DNA from 4 places in the Paenibacillus vandeheii genome. Region 2 is predicted to be linked to each of the others. Evidence: riboswitches for the same ligand, from Rfam matches in the RefSeq annotation. Region 2 holds a riboswitch; each other region holds the start of a gene.
What was found. Region 2 has a riboswitch for cyclic di-AMP ahead of P5G61_RS29660 (resuscitation-promoting factor). Riboswitches for the same ligand answer to the same signal wherever they lie in the genome.
Positions count from the first base shown of each region.

Region 1: it holds a riboswitch for cyclic di-AMP, as region 2 does, so the genes downstream of both, P5G61_RS18015 (3D domain-containing protein) here and P5G61_RS29660 (resuscitation-promoting factor) in region 2, are expected to answer to the same signal.
Region 3: it holds a riboswitch for cyclic di-AMP, as region 2 does, so the genes downstream of both, P5G61_RS29235 (C40 family peptidase) here and P5G61_RS29660 (resuscitation-promoting factor) in region 2, are expected to answer to the same signal.
Region 4: it holds a riboswitch for cyclic di-AMP, as region 2 does, so the genes downstream of both, P5G61_RS30705 (C40 family peptidase) here and P5G61_RS29660 (resuscitation-promoting factor) in region 2, are expected to answer to the same signal.

Region 1 is NZ_JAROCD010000008.1:308,460-313,679, forward strand. Features, by position in the region: gene P5G61_RS18010 (polysaccharide deacetylase family protein) at 49-837, shown strand; gene P5G61_RS18015 (3D domain-containing protein) at 972-1,640, opposite strand; cyclic di-AMP (ydaO/yuaA leader) riboswitch at 1,643-1,839, opposite strand; gene P5G61_RS18020 (amino acid ABC transporter ATP-binding protein) at 2,134-2,856, opposite strand; gene P5G61_RS18025 (ABC transporter substrate-binding protein/permease) at 2,843-4,306, opposite strand; gene P5G61_RS18030 (M20 family metallopeptidase) at 4,488-5,220, shown strand, end outside.
Region 2 is NZ_JAROCD010000022.1:14,460-19,679, reverse strand. Features, by position in the region: gene yabG (sporulation peptidase YabG) at 1-441, opposite strand, end outside; gene rsmA (16S rRNA (adenine(1518)-N(6)/adenine(1519)-N(6))-dimethyltransferase RsmA) at 502-1,404, opposite strand; gene rnmV (ribonuclease M5) at 1,409-1,954, opposite strand; gene P5G61_RS29660 (resuscitation-promoting factor) at 2,109-3,293, opposite strand; cyclic di-AMP (ydaO/yuaA leader) riboswitch at 3,568-3,821, opposite strand; gene P5G61_RS29655 (TatD family hydrolase) at 4,063-4,833, opposite strand; gene P5G61_RS29650 (HD domain-containing protein) at 5,163-5,220, opposite strand, start outside.
Region 3 is NZ_JAROCD010000021.1:16,080-21,299, reverse strand. Features, by position in the region: gene asnB (asparagine synthase (glutamine-hydrolyzing)) at 1-1,737, opposite strand, end outside; gene P5G61_RS29235 (C40 family peptidase) at 1,944-2,417, opposite strand; cyclic di-AMP (ydaO/yuaA leader) riboswitch at 2,423-2,556, opposite strand; gene P5G61_RS29230 (response regulator transcription factor) at 2,723-3,430, opposite strand; gene P5G61_RS29225 (sensor histidine kinase) at 3,532-4,923, opposite strand; gene P5G61_RS29220 (NAD(P)/FAD-dependent oxidoreductase) at 5,030-5,220, opposite strand, start outside.
Region 4 is NZ_JAROCD010000025.1:20,933-26,152, reverse strand. Features, by position in the region: gene P5G61_RS30725 (transglycosylase domain-containing protein) at 1-22, shown strand, start outside; gene P5G61_RS30720 (YwhD family protein) at 160-663, opposite strand; gene P5G61_RS30715 (M1 family metallopeptidase) at 764-2,755, shown strand; gene P5G61_RS30710 (hypothetical protein) at 2,766-3,608, shown strand; cyclic di-AMP (ydaO/yuaA leader) riboswitch at 3,860-3,997, shown strand; gene P5G61_RS30705 (C40 family peptidase) at 4,001-4,471, shown strand; gene P5G61_RS30700 (GNAT family N-acetyltransferase) at 4,869-5,220, shown strand, end outside.

The sequences.
Region 1 (5,220 bases), on a different contig from region 2:
CCCCGGGCATACCAAAGAGAACGCAATTTGGGAAAAGGAGGCACTAACATGCGCATACGCCTCATCATGTTATCCATCATGGTCATTCTTCTGGGAGGAAGTTACGCCCCTGCTCAGATATGGGCATCTACAAGCCCGCAAACCGAACCTGCTTCGAAGTCTGATTCTTCCGAAGAGGAACAGCTGACACTGGGACAGCTCAGACAGAAATATGCGGATACGTTCAAAACCAACGGCCCTTCAACAAAAAAGGTCGCACTGACTTTTGATGATGTACCTGATCCGCGGTTCACCCCTCAAGTGCTGGATATTTTAAAAAAATACAAGGTACGGGCTACCTTTTTCATCGTGGGACATCGCGCTGAGAAACATCCGGATTTGGTGAAACGCATGGTGAAGGAAGGGCATATTGTTGGCAATCACAGCTACAATCACCCCCAGTTCAGTAAGCTATCCATGAATGCATTTCGCAAACAAATCTTACATACCGGGGATATTATTCGAAATCTGGTAGGTTACACACCCAAAATGATTCGTCCACCCTATGGCGACATTAACGAGCAGCAGCTGCAATGGGCGGCCAAACAACATTACAGCATTGTGAACTGGAACGTCGATTCCCTGGACTGGAAGGGCCTCTCCAAAAAGGAAGTCAAACAAAATATCCTGTCTGCCGTCAAACCTGGTTCCATTGTTCTGCAGCATGCAGGAGGCGGGGTCGGATCGATATTAAATGGTACTATTGAGGCACTGCCTGAAGTCATCGAGGAGCTGCGAAACCGCGGGTATGAGCTGGTAACTTTGGATGAACTGTTGGAACTGCCCAAGGGCAAGTAGGGTCATGATCACCGGAATCGGATATGCAAAAGGGTGTCCTTCAATCACAATATTTTGATTGAAGGACACCCTTTTCGGTTTAATGTAGGTTCAGTTGTAGTCTCACATGCTCATGTGCAGCTACTCTTTTGATTTTATTTCAAAATGTAAAGTTCAACATCCTGAATACCAAATGTGTTCACGGATTGCTTGCTGCCAGGAATAAAGATATCAATTTTATGGCCTTTGATGGCACCACCCACATCACGGGCTGTAGCAACAAATGCCTGTTTAGGTAGTCCTGGATGTGTATGACCCGTTACCAGTACTTTTGTACCCAGTGGAATGATACTAGGGTCTACTGCGATCGTGCCCAGTTCGAGCGGATTACCGAAGTAATCTACTGCACCCCATCCTCCATTTTCGGAAGCATCCGCGGAGTATGCTGTTGCTTTTACGTCAACAGTTTTGCTGTAATCAAACGTTTTCCCCCAGGCCTGTACCACCTTGCTATCCGAATTTACGTCAAGACTTGCGGCAGTCACCGTTTTGGCCTCTGTTTTTGCTGCTGCAGCAGAAGCTGTGTTCGTTGTGTTACCAGGGATCGTAATTTTCAATCCCCCATAAATGTTGTAGGCTGAAATGTCATTGTTAGCTTTAATAAGTGCGTTAAGTCCAACTCCATATTGTTTGGATAAGGTGTAGAAGGTATCCCCCTCTTTGGCCACATGAACTGAATCAGCATGAGCCGGAACGGCTTGAATGAGCATTGCTGCTGTCAGCAAAGCTGTTGCTGTTTTGGCTATACGTTTCTTGTTAATCATGGTCTTCCTCCCTCATTATGCCTGCGAAGTTAGTTGTCGGATTCGGATGGAGGAAACCACCCTATAGGTTCAATTACATGAATAATTTATGTAGCCCTAATTCACCCCAAGCCGTGTGCAAATGATTCTTCCCCAAGCACACTCTGCATCGTTACATCCCCCACACTCCCACCTCCGGAAGTTTCGGCAGGAACAAATATATCACAATTTTGTAACCAAGAGTCGTAGTAAATGTTACCATCTGGCTAAACCACTTCAACTTCTATGCTGAATTCAAGCGACTTTTTTCAATAAATTGTCTATTTGGACTTCAATCATTGATGACAGAAACGTTACTTTTTATGTAAATCTGTTCGTATCCTCACATAACAAAACATCCCTGCCGACTGGGCGTCGACAGGGATGTATGGAGCGGATGAAACTTTCACCCACTGGATAAATTTTTGTTTTGCATCTTGCTCATCATCCTTAAGAACTTAAGGATTTGGATGTATTAGAGCACTTTAGCGAGGAAGTCACGTGTACGTGCATGCTTGGGTTGACCAAACACTTCATCCGGCGTTCCTTCTTCTACAATAACCCCGCCATCCATAAACAGAATGCGGTCACCCACTTCGCGAGCAAAGCCCATCTCATGCGTTACAATGACCATGGTCATACCACCTTCAGCAAGGCGCTTCATGACATCCAGCACCTCACCGACCATTTCAGGGTCTAGTGCAGAAGTTGGCTCGTCAAACAGCATGACATGCGGCTGCATTGCGAGAGCTCTTGCAATGGCTATCCGTTGTTTCTGTCCACCGGACAGCTGGTTTGGATAGGCGTCTTTTTTGTCGGACAGGCCGACCGTCTTGAGCAAATCTGCGCAAATTTGTTCCGCTTCGTGTGCAGACTGTTTTTTCACTTTGATGGGAGCAATCGTAATGTTCTGCTGGACCGTTTTGTGCGGGAACAGATTGAAATGCTGGAATACCATCCCCATTTTTTCACGAGTCGCATTAATGTTATGTTTGGGATCCGTGATCGATACTCCCTCAAAATCAATCTCCCCGGAAGTTGGCTGCTCCAGTAGGTTCAGACAACGTAAGAAGGTACTTTTCCCCGATCCGGACGGACCGATGACCACGACAACCTCACCTTTGCCTATTGTTACGTTGATGCCCTTAAGCACATCGTTGCTTCCATATGATTTGTGTAATTGTCTAACGTCTATCACTTGCACTCAACTTCCTTTCCAGTCGACCCAGCAGCTTGGACAAAATGAACGTCAGCACAAAGTAAATGGCTGCTGCAATCAGGAATGGGTTCATTCCTTGGTACGTAATGTTTTTGACCACACTTGCCTGGTACATAATGTCCACCATACCGATAACCGAGATAATGGAGGATTCCTTGATAATTGTCACGAACTCATTACCAATCGCCGGCAGCACTGCTTTGAACGCTTGGGGAAGGATGATGAAGCGCATTGCGGCACCTCTTCCCATCCCCAGGGAACGAGCTGCTTCCAGTTGACCGCGATCCACCCCCTGGATACCTGCACGGAAAATCTCGGCAAGATAGGCACCACTATTAATGGAAAGGGTGATAATACCCGCCTGAAGCGGCGTAAAATTAATTCCAAGGGTCAAAGCAAGTCCATAATAGATAATCATTAACTGAACCAGCATAGGCGTACCACGAATAACCTCAACGTAAGCTGTTCCGAGCCAGCGCAGAATTGCGACGTCATGCAGACGGAACAGACAGATGATCAAACCAATAATGACCCCGAATATTACACCGAGAGCAGACAGTAAGAGCGTATAGCCCACACCTGTCGCATAGAAGCTTTTGTACTGCCAGAACACTTCAAAAATATTTTGGCTTTTATTCACCTTGTCTGCCATCAACTGGCTTGCTTCTGTAACCATCTGATCAATTTTATTTTCGCTTTTCAGACGTTCGAGCGTTCCGTTGACTGCATTCAGCAATTCCGTATTGCCCTTGCGAATCCCGATCGCCGCTTCGACCTGCTCTTCATCCGGGATCGCAGCAGATAGTCCAATAACATCATCCAGATAGCCGGCAGCTACTGTATCTTCGACGATCGCAGCATTCACACGATTGGTCTGTAATTGCAGTACGATATCAGATATTTTATCAAGTGCTGTCAATTTGGCGCCTGGGATTCCCTGACCAATCGTTTCCTGAATGGAACCTTTTTGGACTCCAATTTTTTCATTTTCCAGATCGGCCATGGTTGAATATTTGTCTTTATCCTCATTGCGAATCATGATAACTTGTTTCGATTTATAATAGGTATCGGAGAAGTCGATGCTTTTTTTACGCTCATCCGTTGGCGTCATTCCCGAGATGACCATATCTACACGACCACTCTGCAATGCAGGAAGAAGTCCGTCAAAACCCATATCCTCTATTACAAGTTCTGCCCCAAGATCGGCAGCAATTTCTTTGGCAATCGAAATATCAAAGCCGACAATTTGATCTTTACCATCAATGACTTTATGGAATTCATATGGTGCAAAATCGGCGCTTGTACCGAGCACCAGCTTTTTACTGCCTGAATCGCCTGTAGTTCCCGTTGCCGACGCAACCGGTGTAACCGTAGTGAGCAAAACCACAAGAGCTATCAGCATCATGGTGTAACGACTAATCAATTTCAACCCTGTTCTCCCCTTATAATACTTTGTATGCTTTCTGTTGTTGATGCCTGAGTCATTATAAAGTAGAATGCATGATTATGCAATGCATTTCGACATTATAAATCTTGACTAGTTTCTGAAAAATAACTGCATCTATGATATAATTATTAAATTATTTTCATTTTTGCTTAAGGAGTCCACCATGACACATACCAAAACTCAAATTCTAACTGTAATTGATCAATATGCTTCCCGTTTTAAGGAGATTTCATCATATATTGGTGCCAATCCCGAACTTGGTAATGAAGAATATCTCGCCTCTGCTCGGTTAAAGGAAGAACTTGCCTTCCATGGTTTTTCCGTAGAAGCTCCTGTTCTTGGCTTGCACACTGCATTTATTGGTACGTATGCTGCATCCAAGCCAGGTCCGACAATTGCCCTTCTCTGTGAGTATGATGCACTGCCTGAAATCGGTCATGCCTGTGGCCATCATCTAATCTGCATGATGAGCCTCGGAGCTGCGGTTGGTCTGAAGTCCATACTCGATGAAGTAGGCGGAACATTGAAAGTATTCGGTACACCAGCGGAAGAAACCCGGGGCGCCAAAGTGCCTATGGCTGAGGCAGGGTTATTTGATGACTGTGATGTTGCGCTTATGGCTCATCCTTATTATGCCTATGAGAAATCGGGCAGTTCCCTGGCTATTGATGCCGTACAATTTGAATTCCATGGGAAATCTTCACATGCTGCTGCAAGTCCACATGAAGGCATCAATGCACTGGATGCGGTCATCCAGACGTTTAATGGGATTAATGCATTCCGCCAACAAGTGAAGAGTACGGTTCGAATCCACGGGGTTATTAATAGCGGAGGACAGGCAGCCAACATCATTCCTGATTATGCTTCGGCCCAGTTCTATGTACGTGCTTCGACCA
Region 2 (5,220 bases):
CAGACGATATAAAGTGTCCGCCATGGCAGCCTCATGCACATATTGCCCCTCTGCGGGAACACGGAGCTGCTCATAAAGGTTCATGCTTTTTTTTAGATAATTAGGATCGCCATCCAGGTGCAGCACTTTGCCAGGCATCTCGAAATAAGCAGGTTCTTGTTGAGCAGACCATTCCTGTACCAAGCCTTCAAGATTGCGCTCGGCCTGTTCCATCCGATTCTGCTGCAGGCGCGAAAGCGTCTGATGTGCCTTCACATGGGCCTGCCTTGTCTTGGCACTCTGCGGTTCATAAGGAACCTGTATCAAATCGTCCACAGGGGAATCGGCTAACAGCCGGAACTCGGTCCCTTTAATGATGGCACCGTCCGACTGGAGGCCTTCCACCCGAAAAGTCACATCTCCACCGTATGACTTTCGAACGACCAAGTCTCCGATATTCATCAACATAATCACCTCTACCCCATCGTATGGGCAGAAACCCGGATTGGTTCATCCGAATTTTTACAGAGCTGCGCGTACCCCGGCTTCCCACATGACGGTACTAAGTGTCGCGTATTCCTGCAGACTCAATGTTTCTCCTCGTCTCGAAGGCTGAATGCCAGCCTGCTCCAACAGCTGATCAGCCTGTTCTCTGTTCTCCTTTGTGAAGAAACGAGCTTTAAGATTATTCGAGATCGTTTTTCTACGCTGAGCAAAAGAAGCCTGTACCACTTCGAAGTAATGTGCCTCGTCGGGAATTTCAACCGGCGGCTGCTCACGCACCTTCAGCTTGATTACCGCCGATTCCACATTAGGCTGCGGAATAAAGACTGTAGGCGGCACAATGCAGACCAATTCCGGCATACTGTAGTACTGAACCGCAATGCTCAGACTGCCATAGTCCTTTGATCCTGGTGCAGCAGCCATACGTTCCGCCACTTCCTTCTGGATCATGACCACAATGCTGTCCACAGGCAGCTTCTCTTCGAGCAGCTTCATCATGATTGGCGTCGTTACATAATAAGGCAGATTGGCTACAACACTCACTTTATCTACCGTTCCAAAATCCGTACGGAACAGCTCAGCCAGATCCAGCTTCAGCACATCCCCGTGATGCACACGAACGTTCGGATAAGGCTCCATCACTTCCCCCAGAATTGGCAACAGTCGCTGATCAATCTCTACAGCCGTTACAGGCCCAGCTACCCGAGCGAGACGTTCTGTGAGTGCACCAATACCCGGTCCGATCTCAAGTGCGCCTTTGGACTCGTCCAAATCAGCTGCATTTACAATTTTATTCAATATATTTTGATCGATCAGAAAGTTCTGACCCAGGCTCTTCTTGAATGAAAATCCGTGTCTTTGAATAATTTCTTTGGTTCGTTTGGGTGTTGCAATCTCTACGGTTTCTTCCATGCCCTTCATACGCTCACAATCCTTCACGTTCAATTTGCGATAATGCTTCGGAGAACTCTTCCCGGGTAATCTGGAATACACTCAACCGCTTGTGGAACTGCTTGCCGTTGCAATAACCGATGCCCAACAAATTGCCCATCTCCATGCGACGTGCAGCAGCCTGTGGGTGCACAATCAGTCCCGCAGCAATCAGATCCTCCCAATCGATCAGACTTGGTGCGCCTTCATATGACGTATGCACACGAGCCAGTGCATGACGAATCGCCTCCGGTGAGGCGTTCTCCACTCCGATGTCGCCTTTGCGCGTAGCATCCGCCTCCGGAATGAAGGCATGTTTGCAACCAGGTACTTTATTGGCAATGATTTTACGAATACGTTCACCCGCGTGATCCGGGTCTGTCAGTACGATGACACCACGTCTCTCTTGCGCAAGTGCAATCCGCTTTAGAATGCGCTGGTTGATGGCTGATCCACCAGTCTCGATTGTATCTGCCTGAACCGCACGGCGAATGGCTACGGTGTCATCACGGCCTTCCACCACGATCACTTCTTTTATCATGTTCCATTTCTTCCTTTCTAACGCAAAAAGAAGAGGAATATCCTCTTCTCTGCCAAACGCGGGGGAGACTGAATTCAGACCCCTCCGCCGCATATTCCGCATGAATCATTCATGCAACTATTTTATAGCATTCCCATTTCAAAGTAAAACGATTTTAGTTTGCTTCCGGCTTCACCGGACCAATCACATATACCGTCTTGCCTTTCTTCCGTCCGAAGTTCAGGGCATGCTTCACACTATCATAATACACATCAATTTTGTTGCCTTTAATGGCACCACCGGTGTCTTCCGCACGACGGAAGCCAAGGCCCTCGATATACACCCACCAGCCAATCGGAATGATTTTGGGATCAACCGCAATGGTACGTCCCTCGGTGACCCGAGTGCCTGAGGCTGTTTTTGTGCCGATACCGGGCTCTTCAGAAGAGTATGCCGTCATGGATACATTTTTCAATACTTTAGAATATTTAAAAGAACTGCCTGAGACGGTAATCACTTTGCTGCCCGAGGCAGCGGTTTTCTTCGAGTTCGTGGTTGTTGCTGTTTTTGTCGTGGAAGTCTGCGCCGATACCGTCTGAATCACTGGCTCTTTCACAACAGGTTTTGCTTTGGTGCCAACGGCGATAACTTTATCAACGCGATTCGTTGCGATCGATTTACCCACCATTTTTTTGGAGACCAGTTCTCCATCCTGGAACACTTTTTCAATATGCTGTACAAGTGTGCCTTCTTTACCGCTCACAACGACACGATTGTCGCCTTTGTACAAGCTAGGGTCAGCTGTTTTGATCACTTTATAAGCGATCGGCTGTTCCACTTCCACCGTACGCTTGGTTACACGCACTACACGAATTTTCATATCCGCTTCAACAGTGGTTCCCAGCGCAGGATACACTTTATCTTCACTTGCAATCTGAATACCTGATTTTTTAATCGCATCTTTTACCGATGAATCGGTTGTATACAGAGTCTTGGTGTCTCCGTCTGCCGTAATCTTAACTGGAACGGCCCGCTCAATAACGATGCGGTCTCCATCTGTGATCGCCCCATTCAAGGGCATGGATACCTGATCGTGAGGGCTGACTGTGATTGACTGCTCCTCCAGCATTTCCTGAAGCATTCCTGTACGAGTCTCTACCGCTTGAGCTTTGCCATCAATAACCAGTGAAATTTGTTTCCCGGCCTGACCGTAAACGACTAACAAGATCATGATTGTAAGCGCAATTGAGAAAATCGCGATCAATGCCATTTGACGCAAGTTCTCATGCTTCCACCGCAACGCGAAAGACTTACTGGATGATCGTGACTCATGGGTCTCTTCTGGTTGGAATGTGCCCACTTCTCCGTCCTCCTTCATAGCCTCGCCGTCTAAAGTAATGCATGATGTCTTTGACGCGACTATACCAAATTTTCTACAGAACACAGATCGGACCAACATAATCCGGGTTCTGCACCATGAACCAATCTTCGCAACATGATGTCATCCTCCTGAATACTTACCGTATGATGACAGTATTTCTTTTATTCAAAAACAAAAAAGCCAAAGAAAGAGTTTAAGAGGAACTCTTTCGTGGCTTCCGAATGATTCTGAATATCGGAAATTCATGCACGAGGTTGCCTCTCTTTTTCCGCTTGCGAGGTTAGCTGTCGGGTTCGGGCGAAAGAGAGCCGCCCTATCTCCGGTCACCCGCTCATGGCGGACGCCCTTGAATTCACCCCGAGACCCAAAGAAGAAATCAAATACGGCTTCGCAGATTTATACGCTGCTTTTGGGTCAGCGCATGTTGCGCATCGGCTGCAATCACCGATGTTTAAGCCCTATTGGTTCCCCCGCTCTCCGTTAACGGAGACTCAGCGAGACTGATTCATGAAAGTAATGTTGTTTCATCGGAAAGTGTCCCTTTGTTCATCCCCCGAACATCTGTCCAATTTTCCGCACAACAATTCACTGAAAAGATGATATCCTGTTTCTATGCATGTTGTAAAGCGTTGTTCAAGTACGTTTTTCTAAATATTTGGTTAAAATATTGTAATATTCTTGATTTATTTGGATCAAAAAGCAAATTAACTCCGCCTAACTCACTTTTTCACCCGTTTTGCTCGATATTTTAACGAATCCCAAATCGTTCCATGGCATTTCTGGTCGTTATTGCTGCAATTTCCTCTACCGAAATGCCTTTAATTTCCGCAGCTGCTTCTGCAACCAGACGTACATGCGCTGTCTCATTTCGTTTCCCACGATAAGGATGAGGTGTCAAATAAGGCGAGTCGGTTTCAATGAAAAATCGGTCCATAGGAACCTTCTCAAGTACCTCTTTCGGCTGCTTCGCATTTTTGAACGTGATTGGCCCTCCGAAGGAAAGATGGAAGCCCAAATCCAGGCACATTTTTGCCGTTTCCCAGCTGCCAGAGAACGAATGCATGACACCGCCTACTTCTCCAGCCTTTTCTTCACGCAGAATCTTTACAATATCCTCATGCGCATCCCGGTTGTGAATGACAATCGGCATATTCAACTCACGGGCCAGTCCAATCTGTTGTCGTAATACGCGATGTTGAACCTCTTTCGGTGAAGTGTCCCAATAATAGTCTAGACCAATTTCACCAATGGCTACCACTTTTTCATGCTTGCATAAAGATGCAATCCATTCCAGATCACCCTCCTGCATCGTGATCGCATCTACAGGGTGCCAACCTACTGCCGCATATATAAAATCATAGGTTTCAGCCAGCTTCATCGTGGTTGGAATGGTCTCCCGGTTAAAGCCTACGTTAATCATGCGGCCAACGCCTGCATCCACAGCACGCTGAATCATTTCCTCGCGGTCCTCGTCGAATTGTGGGGCATCCAGATGGGTATGTGTGTCGAACAACATCATTTTGTATTTCTCCCTTCGTGTCGAATCAACGACAATCTCTTCTTTATCCACTCTGCAGATCTTAACCAGAAATAAATATTACAAATTAGATCGTGCTTTTATCTATATTTCATTTCATTCGTTCATTGAGCACAACATGTAGAACGAACATGTTCCTTCATATCTATATGTTGCTTAATTTTAGCCGGCTGAGTTGTATTCTAATTGCTCTGATTACAAAATTATGTCGATCTACATGTACTCTCCATTAAAGCAGATTACTGTATCATGAAAATAGCTCTTTTAGAAAGCCTTTTGCATCATGACTCATCAACAGCATTGCACACCATTTAATGTGAGAAATAGGGGCGTATATGGGACGGTAATTCATGAACAATCGCATCCACC
Region 3 (5,220 bases), on a different contig from region 2:
TTTATTGATCCATTGATCTACGTCTGCTGTCATAATCAGATTCCTAGCCCATGAATACCATTCACTTTTTAACCATACTCTCGTTGGGACAGGAAAACCTAATTTTTTTCGTTGCTGTACATCAGGTGGAACCACATCTTTCATAGCATCACGGAGTAATAATTTAGTTGCTGTGGGTGTAACTTTATACTTAGTAGGGATGGTAGCAGCTAATTCAAATACTTTGGTATCTACAAAGGGAACGCGAAGTTCCAAGGAATTTGCCATCGACATTTTGTCTGCTTTCATTAGGATATTCCCACGTAGCCACGTATGAATATCAATATACTGCATCTGTGTGACTTCATCATATAACTTCGCTTGTTCATAAAGTGGCTTAGTCACCTGCTGGGTTGGTTTACATACTCCCTGCTCCGATAACCATGGTGCTAATACCTTACTTTTTTCATGATCCATAAAAATCTTCGCATTTCCAAAGTAACGTTCTTGCAGAATAAGACTCCCTCTTTCCAAGAATCCTTTGCCTTTCATGCCGGTAGGCAGTAATCGTCCAAGATGTCCTGCAAGACTTCTCCATGGACCTGGAAGACCCTGAAACATGCGGAGAGCATAGGGTTCCCGATAAATGTTGTAGCCACCAAAAAATTCATCTGCACCTTCACCTGAAAATGCCATCTTAACATGCTGACTAGCCAACTTCGATACAAAGTAGAGACCCACGGCTGATGGGTCTGCTACTGGCTCATCCATATGCCATATTAGAGAAGGTAGTATATCTATATAGTCGCGGGCATTAATCCGAATTTCATGATGCTCAGTCCCTAAATAGGCTGCTGTCTTCCTAGCATCATCCAATTCACTATAGCCCGGCATATCAAATCCAACGCTGAATGTTTGGGTTGGCTCCAAGCGATGAAGTAAACCAACTAAACTGCTTGAATCAATACCACCCGATAAGAATGCTCCCCTAGGGACATCTGAGTTCTTATGAATACGAACAGATTCCGTTATTACTGATCGTGTTTCCTCTACTAAATCGGAATACGACCTACTTTCATGGGGCTCAAACTTCACTTCGTAATACGGTCTGATGGTCATTCCATTATTCTGTACAATCAAATAATGGCCTGCTTTCAGTTTATGGATCTCTTTGAACATCGTTAGAGGTTCAGGTACATATTGAAATGTGAGATACTGATAAAGAGCATTTTCATCCACTTCCCTATCAATCCTACCTGAAGCCAGCAACGTTTTAATTTCAGAGCCAATCATGTATCCGGAGGCGGTCTCACTGTAATAAACAGGCTTGATTCCGAAATGATCCCGTGCCGCAAATAAAAGATCACTCCTTTGATCCCATATGGTGAACCCAAACATGCCTCGTAAATAGTTGACACATTTAATTCCAACGTCCTCATAAAGCCTCAGTAATACTTCGGTATCGGAATCTGTATAAAATGTATACCCCTTCTGACTCAACCAATCCCTCAACTCTTTATAATTATAAATCTCTCCATTGAATACCAACCAAATATCTTTGTTCTCATTGGTCATGGGCTGTGCCCCGTGCTCAATATCCAGTATACTTAGTCTCCTAAAACCCAGACCGATATGATCATGGATATATATCCCTTCATCATCTGGGCCACGATGAGCTATGGAGTCCGTCATCTGTTGCAGAATGTTTGCATCTACTGGCACATGATATTTGTTATATAAACTTACAAATCCACACATTGGGCTAATCTCCTCTAATCGATATAAGATTAGTTTAGCCTTCATGTATGTGGAATCTGTGTAAGAATACTGTCTATATCATAAATCACGTTCTTTTAAGTTATCTATATATTTACTGGATTAGTTCATTGGAGTGATTCTATATGTTCGAGGCAAGTTGTAAACAAAATGGACAAACCCGTCTCCTCACGGGCTTGTCCATATTTTTAATGACTGTCGTCAATCATTTTAAGATAGTTCTGCTCGCTAACCACTCGGCGAGCTGTAACATATCTGGATTTATAATAACTTTCAGATAAGCTACTAATTCGAACACCTTTACTGCTTGATGAATGTGCAAATTGATTGTTACCTACATAAATGCCCGCATGGGAAATGCTGCGACCATTTGTATTGAAGAAAACGAGATCTCCTGGGCGTAGTTCTTCTTTTTCTACAAACGATCCCTTTGTTGCTTGCATACTAGAGGTGCGCGGCAAATCTAGTTTAAATGCATTAAAAACATAAAGGATAAAACCGGAACAATCAAAACCTGATGTTGTGGTCCCACCATAAAGGTAGGGCGTTCCAACCACTTCTTTTATTTCTTCAGTTAGTTTTGCCTGACTAGCAAATGCTCCCGTTGCTGTGGAGGTAAATAAAACTGCTGCTCCAAGCACCGACAAAATGACCTTTTTCAAACTTTTGTTCCTCCCTTAGATGCCTACGGAGTTAGCTTAAGGATTCGGTTAAAGGCTCCCTATATTCTTATCTTGCAAGAATAATTCACCCAACAAATGGTTCCCCCGTTTTCAATACGAAATTCGGCAAAAATAGTTAAATGTTTGTAACCTATAGAGTATTATATTGTTATAATGTGTGGATTTTATGTAGAATTCTCATATATCTTACTCTACAAAAAATGAAAAGACCGTCCCCTGTTAAATTCAGGGAACGATCGCTTCTTAGGACAAATTCTTTTTTTTACCAGCTTCTACTTATAAGCTCAAGGCTCTTCTACACTATACAACCACTTATATCCTATGCCCCAAACTGTTTGAATGGGATTCTGTTCTAATCCAGCCAACTGTAACTTCTCGCGGATATTTTTGACGTGGGTGTCCACGACTCGGTTATCCCCAAAAAAGTCACTTCCCCACAGACGTTCAATGATTTCATCTCTAGAGAAAACTCTTTGTGGGTGCTCAGCCAACATAAGCAAGATATCAAGTTCCTTTTGGGTTAAATCCAGATTTGTGTCTAATACCAAAACTTGTCTTCGATCTGGATAAATAATCATGTCTGAATACACGATTTTTCTACCGACTTCTTTTAGGCTCGAAGACTGTGAAGATCGTCGAATAAGTGCAAACAGGCGAGCGATGAGTTCATCTGAATTTACAGGTTTCACCATATAATCATCAGCACCCACTCCTAAGCCATGCACCTTATCCTTCACATCCCCTCGAGCAGTAAGCATTAATATAGGAGTTTCACTAAATGCTCTGATTTTTTTACAAAGATGCCAACCATCCATATCCGGCATCATAACGTCTAATAAAATGACATGATACGAATTTTTCTGAAGATAGGACAGTCCTTCGGTTCCATTATGAGCTTCCGTAATATCAAAACCTTCTTTAGTTAAATAAATACGCAATAGATTTCTCATATTCCATTCGTCATCAATAACTAATGCTTTCAACTTGTTCATATGGTCATCACCATCCAATACAAAAATCTATAGATATATTACAACATAGCCGTTCTTCTTACTTTAATTTTCAAATATCATTAGCTCAATTGTTTTACATATTATATTTTGGAACTATGTGATTTCAATGAAGAAGACGTGATGGTCGGAAAAATTATTTTAAATCGCGTGCCCTCTCCAATTTTACTTTCTACCTGTATTGTTCCTCCTTGTTGTACTACAAGACTTTGAACAATAGACAGCCCAAGTCCAGTTCCTCCATATGCCCGAGATCTGGATTTCTCAACTCGGTAAAAGCGCTCAAATATATTCGGAAGTTCTTCTGCTGAAATTCCGGGTCCCGTATCGCAAATACTTATCGCCACCCCACCTGTTTCAGAACTTAAAGAAACTTGAATATACCCCTCAGCTGTGTAACGAATGGCATTATCCAACAGATTAAGAATGATCTGTTCCAGTCGGTTAGGGTCTACAAAAATATGAGGTACGGAACTCAGGTTACTTTGAATCGTAAGATCTTTCTCTTGGGCTTTTAATTGAACCTTATCTATAGACCTTTGGATAATCGAAGTGGGTGCGACAGACATTAGTTTTAAGTCAATTTTACCTTCCTCCATCTTAGACAGTTCAAAGAGATCATTTATGATTACATTTAAACGTTGTGCTTCCTCAGAAATGATTTGTAAATATTTTTTCTTTTCTTCTTCATTTTCCACCAGATTTTTAGCCAATATGTCTGCATACCCTTCCATATAGGTAATGGGTGTTTTCAATTCATGAGAGACGTTGGCAAAGAACTCCGAACGATTATCTCGATATTGTTTTAATTCTCTAGCGAGGTCGTTTATGGCTTGTGACAATGAACCAATCTCATCTTTAGTTTCCACCGGAATTTCAAGATTCAGTTCTCCTTTGGCAATTTGGCGAGTTGCACTTTCAATTTTCAGTAATGGATTCGATAATTTTTTGGATAGAAAAAAGATGCAACCCAACGCCAATAACAGTGATCCAAATCCAGTTATAAATAGTAAATTTCTGATCGTTTGGATCGATTCTTTCATCTTTTCTAGAGAACTAATCACATAAATCCCTTTGACCGTTGGATTAGTGGTCACGGGGATACCATGAAGCAGGTAAAGTTCGTTATTTAATGTGAATTCTCTTTCCACCTTCTTCCCTTCAAACAATTTATCATTGTCCCAGATATAGTCAGGGAGAGTTGAGGCGTCTGAAGTCTTTGATTCAATGAATGTTCCTTGTGCGCTCAAGATATACATCTGGACCCCCGTAAAATCGGCCATTTGTTCTGCACTGTTACCTTGCTCCTCAAGCATAGTAGACAAATGTGCTGCTAACTCGTTGGCTTCATCGTGTACTTTAGATGACAAAAAATTCGTGAATATGAGGTTAAGTACAATGCTTAGCAATATTAAAATCCCAATAAACAAGCTGAAAATGGTAAAACTGAGTTTTAAATGAATTTTATTCCACACCGAATATATCACCTTTTGATATCATTATTAGGAAAATAAAACAGTCGCCATTATGGCGACTCATAAATATTTCCCTGTTTAATTTATTTTTGCCATTTACTATAGATTAAAGCACTCTCTTTAATTCTTCAGCAGTGATTCTCTTCAAAAACTTACTGAATTTTTCCTTACCTTTTGCATGAATTTTATAATAATCAATTATTTTCATTACAGTTTGTGTCACTTCCGCTTCCGTTAAACCAGCTAGAAAAAGTTCTGCCAAAGAAGCTTTGATCCCTTTTGGATCTCCACCTATAT
Region 4 (5,220 bases), on a different contig from region 2:
CAAACGCTGGTGGGTGGAATGACCAAAGTGACGTAAATACGTAATGACGCAATTACGTCACTCCAAAAATTCCAGTTTCAGCACAAAAGCAAAAGCCCCGAACCGATCATCTCGGTCACGGGGCTTTTGCTTCTTTTTTTGAACGGCTTTGTACATGAATTAGGCGAGCGCTTCTTTCAATTCATCTGGAGAAGCATTCCACCATTCTTCGTTATGAGTAATCAGCAGTTTCTTGAGTGCTGCGCGATCCTCCGGTCCAAGACCATCCAGCATGAACCGACGCTTCATGGCATAATCCATACGATTCACATGATCGGCAAGCAGTTTCCATCCACGACGTGCTTCTGTATCAATCCACATCTCACACGCGGTTGCTCCGCCATAGAGCTGCCCCTGTTCGTTACGGTCCACAGCTACCCATACCAGCCATACCTGGCGTCCATTGGGTACGTCCTCACGGTTGGTCGAGAACTTGATGTTGCGTTCTACCTTACTCTTCGCATGCATTGCACCAATGTCGATCTTAGCTTCTCCGTTATCAATAATAACTGGAGACAGGTTGTTCAGATCGATGGAGCCTGCACCGAAGCCTTTGTGTTTGCTCTTTGCACTAACGATATTCAAGGCAATCTGTTTTTTGCCGTTTTGCTCGTTTTGGTCCATTTTATAGCCTCCAAGGGTTGATACAAATATTTTAACTAATAATCGCCCCAATGCAAACATATACATGCTGTAGATGCTTGTCAACGGGAGGTATTTAACGATGATTCCACGACGCGCCAAGAGCTGGCTCACCGCAATTATAGCCCTGTGTGTAATTGCCGGGGGGATATGGCTTGGTCTGGGTACCACACGCTCCATTCATTCTGACTTGCCTGCGCTCGCCCCGGAATCGGGCAAGCCTACGGCACCCGTCAAAACCCAAACATCTCCAGAAAGTATACAGACACCTACCGCTGAAGTGTTCAGCAACCGCGTAGTGGAATATCACATGGATGTGAAGCTGTTAGACGGAAATGTCTTACAAGGGACTCAGACGATAACTTGGACACATCCAGGCAAGAAAACCGTCAGTGAGCTTTATTTTCACATGTATCCCAACGCCTTCTCTTCTGCCGACACCACCTTTATGAAAGAATCCGGGGGAAAGCTTCGCGGCGATGTTATGCCCACGGACGGTTATGGTTCCATGCATATTACAGAAATGAAAACAGAGGACGGGCTTTCCCTCTTGCATCGGATGCAATATGTGCAGCCGGATGACGGAAATATGAAAGATACTACCCTCATTAAGGTACGGCTGCCCAAACCCGTTAAAGCCGGTGAAAGCATCACGCTTCACACCCGATTTGAGGTCAAGCTGCCGAAAATTTTTGCCCGCATGGGAACAGCAGATAACTTTGTTATGGCAGGTCAATGGTTCCCTAAACTTAGCGTATATGAGCCAGTTGGCACACGAGGTCGAACGTCCGAAGGCTGGAATTTGCATCAGTATCATGGCAATTCAGAGTTTTATGCAGATTTCGGCATCTATAGTGTACGTATTCGGGTACCGGAAACATACAAGGTGGCTGCCACAGGATTCCCAACCCAACAAGCTGCGGTGAAGAACGGCGAAAAAATCTATCAGTTCTATGCCGATGATGTACATGATTTTGCCTGGTCAGCCTCACCTGATTTTGTTTATGCGGAAGAGCCCTTCTCTGCTCCTAATGTGCCTGGCGTTCGAATCAAGCTGTACCTCGACCCTGCTCATGAGGATCTGAAGGAACGCTATTTCTATGCAGCCAAAGCAGCACTATCCAATTATAGCAAGTGGTTTGGCCCTTATCCGTATTCTACACTGTCCATCGTTGTCCCGCCCAAATCGGGGAATGGTGCAGGGGGAATGGAATACCCTACCTTGGTCACTGCCTTCGGTGCGGATGATTCCGCCCCTGGTTACGATCTGGAACGAACGGTTGTGCACGAGATTGGACATCAGTATTTTTACGGTATGGTCGCCAGTAATGAATTTGAAGAGGCTTGGCTGGACGAAGGATTCACCTCCTATGCGGAAGACAAACTGATGGAACAGGAATACGGACTTATCCCGAATCTGCCCGTACAATCAGGTCTCATTACTTCCCCAGCTCCACTGACACAAGACTCCTGGAAGTTTGATTCCCAGAATCATTATGCAGCCAACGTATACACAAGAGGCAAGCTTGTATTACTCGGGATCGAGCAGCAGGTTGGTGCTAAAACGATGGAGCGCATTCTCTCGACCTATGTGAAGAAATACCGCTTCAAACACCCTACTTCATCTGATTTTCAAAAGGTCGTGGAACAAGTGACCCGCACGTCCTGGTCGGATTATTTTGAACAATACGTGTACGGAGACGGCATGGCTGACTTTGCAGTGGAGAAGATCAAGGTCACTCCCGTTCTGAAAGATGGTCAAACCTTGTACGAGTCGTCGGTTACAGTGCAGAAAAAAGGCAGTGAATATACGAAGGTGCCTGTTCGAATTATGTTCGAGGATGGGAAAACCATGACGAAAGAATGGGATGGTAGCAAGGAGCGCATTACCTACAAATTGACCTACACTTCCCCGGTTTCCTGGGCGATGACTGATCCGCTATACACGATCGTGCTGGAGAACCATCATATGAACAATTTTCTGAAAGCCGGACTGGATGAGCCAACCAAATCCCGCTGGAGCATGAGCGCAACCAAACTTATAGAAGCTATATTCGGAAGTCTGTCATGGTGAGGTGGATACAGTGAAAGCGAAAATACGTGAAGGCTGGTTTCTCGTCCGTCAGCATATGTTCATTGCGGCACTCTTATTTCTCTATCAATTAATATGGGGATACTTTCTTTATCGGATGGTACAGTCAGCTGTAGTCCCGCTTCTCCTGCGTTATCCTGAACCTGATGCCGGGGAGCTAAGTACGATTCTATTCAAAATGGAGAGCCAGCTTGGTCTGTCAACGAACCCGGAGGTCCATCGCTATTTATGGATTCTAGGAGCTATGCTGCTGCTGCGGATGCTAATTAGCCCGCTCATTCAGGCAGGGCTGCTCTACTCGCTCCAGCATTTTAATCATTCGGAAGAGCGCGTTCCATTCATTCGCGGCATCAAAAATTTGTGGAAACCGATGCTGTTGCTTCACACGATTCGAACCGTATTGCTGCTGCTGCCGGCTTATTGGCTCGCACCGAAGCTCTATTCCATCTTTATGGATGGCTTTCATTCCCTCCAACTGCTCTTGCCGGGTATTCCCTATGTTGCTGGTTGGATTGTATACGGGTGGGTAATACATCATGCCCTTCTCTACATGCAGTTTGGGGTCTCGGCTCCTGACGGGGAAGGTGGAGCGCGTGGTACGTTCCAGGCCCTATGGATTGCTCTGCGCCAAACCATCACCCTGATCGGTATTGCGACCCTGCTGGGCGGTCTTCATCTGTTGGTCTTTGGTGCCTTTACCTCAGCTTCATGGTTAGTAACAGGCTTAACCGGCCTTATACTACAACAAACGTACCCACTTGCCCGGTGCTTGCTGAGTCTGTGGAAAATATGCGCCCATTTCCGGTTATGGCAGTCCAACTCGGTCAAGGAATAAATTGAACGGTTAAAATTGTTACCATCTCTATGTAAAGTTAAGCTCATCAAATGCCGTTAAACAAGCAAACCTCGACCTTTCCCCGTCAAAGGTCGAGGTTTTTTTTGCTAATTTTGTTGCTAAACGTTGCCAAAGTGATATACCTCTGTTACAATAATCGCAGTGAGTTTTTAGTAACAACTTTGTAATCTTTACCTTCATATTTGTAACTACTTAAAATTTAATCGTCATTTCTTGATTTCGCAGGTGCACAACTAGCATAGCCAAATTCCTAGCACCTGGGAAGCGGGGGAACCAGTTATGGGTGAATTGATCTTGCAACAGAGGGATCATAGGGGACCTTCAACCGAATCCTTAAGCTAACCTCGCAGGCATTGGAAGGGGTATATCTTTTGTTTAAGAAGAAACTAACCGCAGCTGTACTTAGCCTCACATTCGCATTATCGCTTGGAGCAGGCAGCGCATTCGCAGATTCAAAAATGGACCAAGTCATTGATTCAGCAATGGGAACTACATACAAAAGCGGAGGAACAACGCTTAACGGCTTTGACTGCTCTGGGTTTACAAGTTATGTATTCGACAAGCTGGGCATTGATCTGGCACGCCAATCAAGTTCGCAATTCGACATGGGCGATTCAGTATCCCGTATGGAAATGAGACCAGGTGATCTGGTATTCTTCAATACAACGGGCAAAGGGGTCTCGCACGTAGGGATCTTTGTAGGAGATGGAAAGTTTGCACACTCCTCTTCTTCCAAAGGAGTTACAATCAGCGCATTAAGTGAAAGCTATTGGGCTAACCGCTATGTTGGCGCTAAACGCATTATGAGCACGGACGCATATGAGACATTGGCCATCGACTAGGGACAAGCTGAGCAACGTCATGCTGTAACAATAACACTACTGTAACGAAGCATAATAGAACCGTCTGGTACATTCTCCGCAGGAATGTATCCGGCGGTTTTTTTGTGCTTCGTTTCCATCAAAAGTATTTTGGGATAAGCTATCTAACCTAACTTTACTTTTTTAGGGCTATTTTGCATTGCTTCGTCCGTGCTCTTATAATGTTTTTACCCATCCCACTATAATATAAACGAAATTACCGGAACTTTTGTTTCACTTTTTTTCAATAACAAGGACTTGCCAAATGAACGCCTCTTTTGTAGAGTGAAAACAAGATAGATATGGAATGACATATCTAGGCTATTGGACAAATTAAAATCAGTATAGCTTGTTCACAATGAGAGGAGCGTGCAGTTGTATGGATAAAGCCCCTGTGACGTTTCACGTTGTGCCCATGCAAGAAGAACATGCGGAGCTCATCTGTGATTGGCAGTATGATCCGCCTTATAATATTTATAGCTGGCTACCCTGGGAGCAGATGAAAGCACTCGAAGTGGAATTCGGAGATCCCCAGCTACGGAAGGAACAATATGCAGTGGTGTTGGGAGAGGATCATCAAATTTGGGGTTTCGCTCAATACTTCCCACTTGAAGGTGTCACCCGCATCGGGCTTGGTATGCATCCCGAACGCTGTGGACATGGTCTGGGGACGGCTTTTGTCTCGGCCATTGTGCAGGAAGCGATTCGCCGGAACCCGGCAAACGAAATTG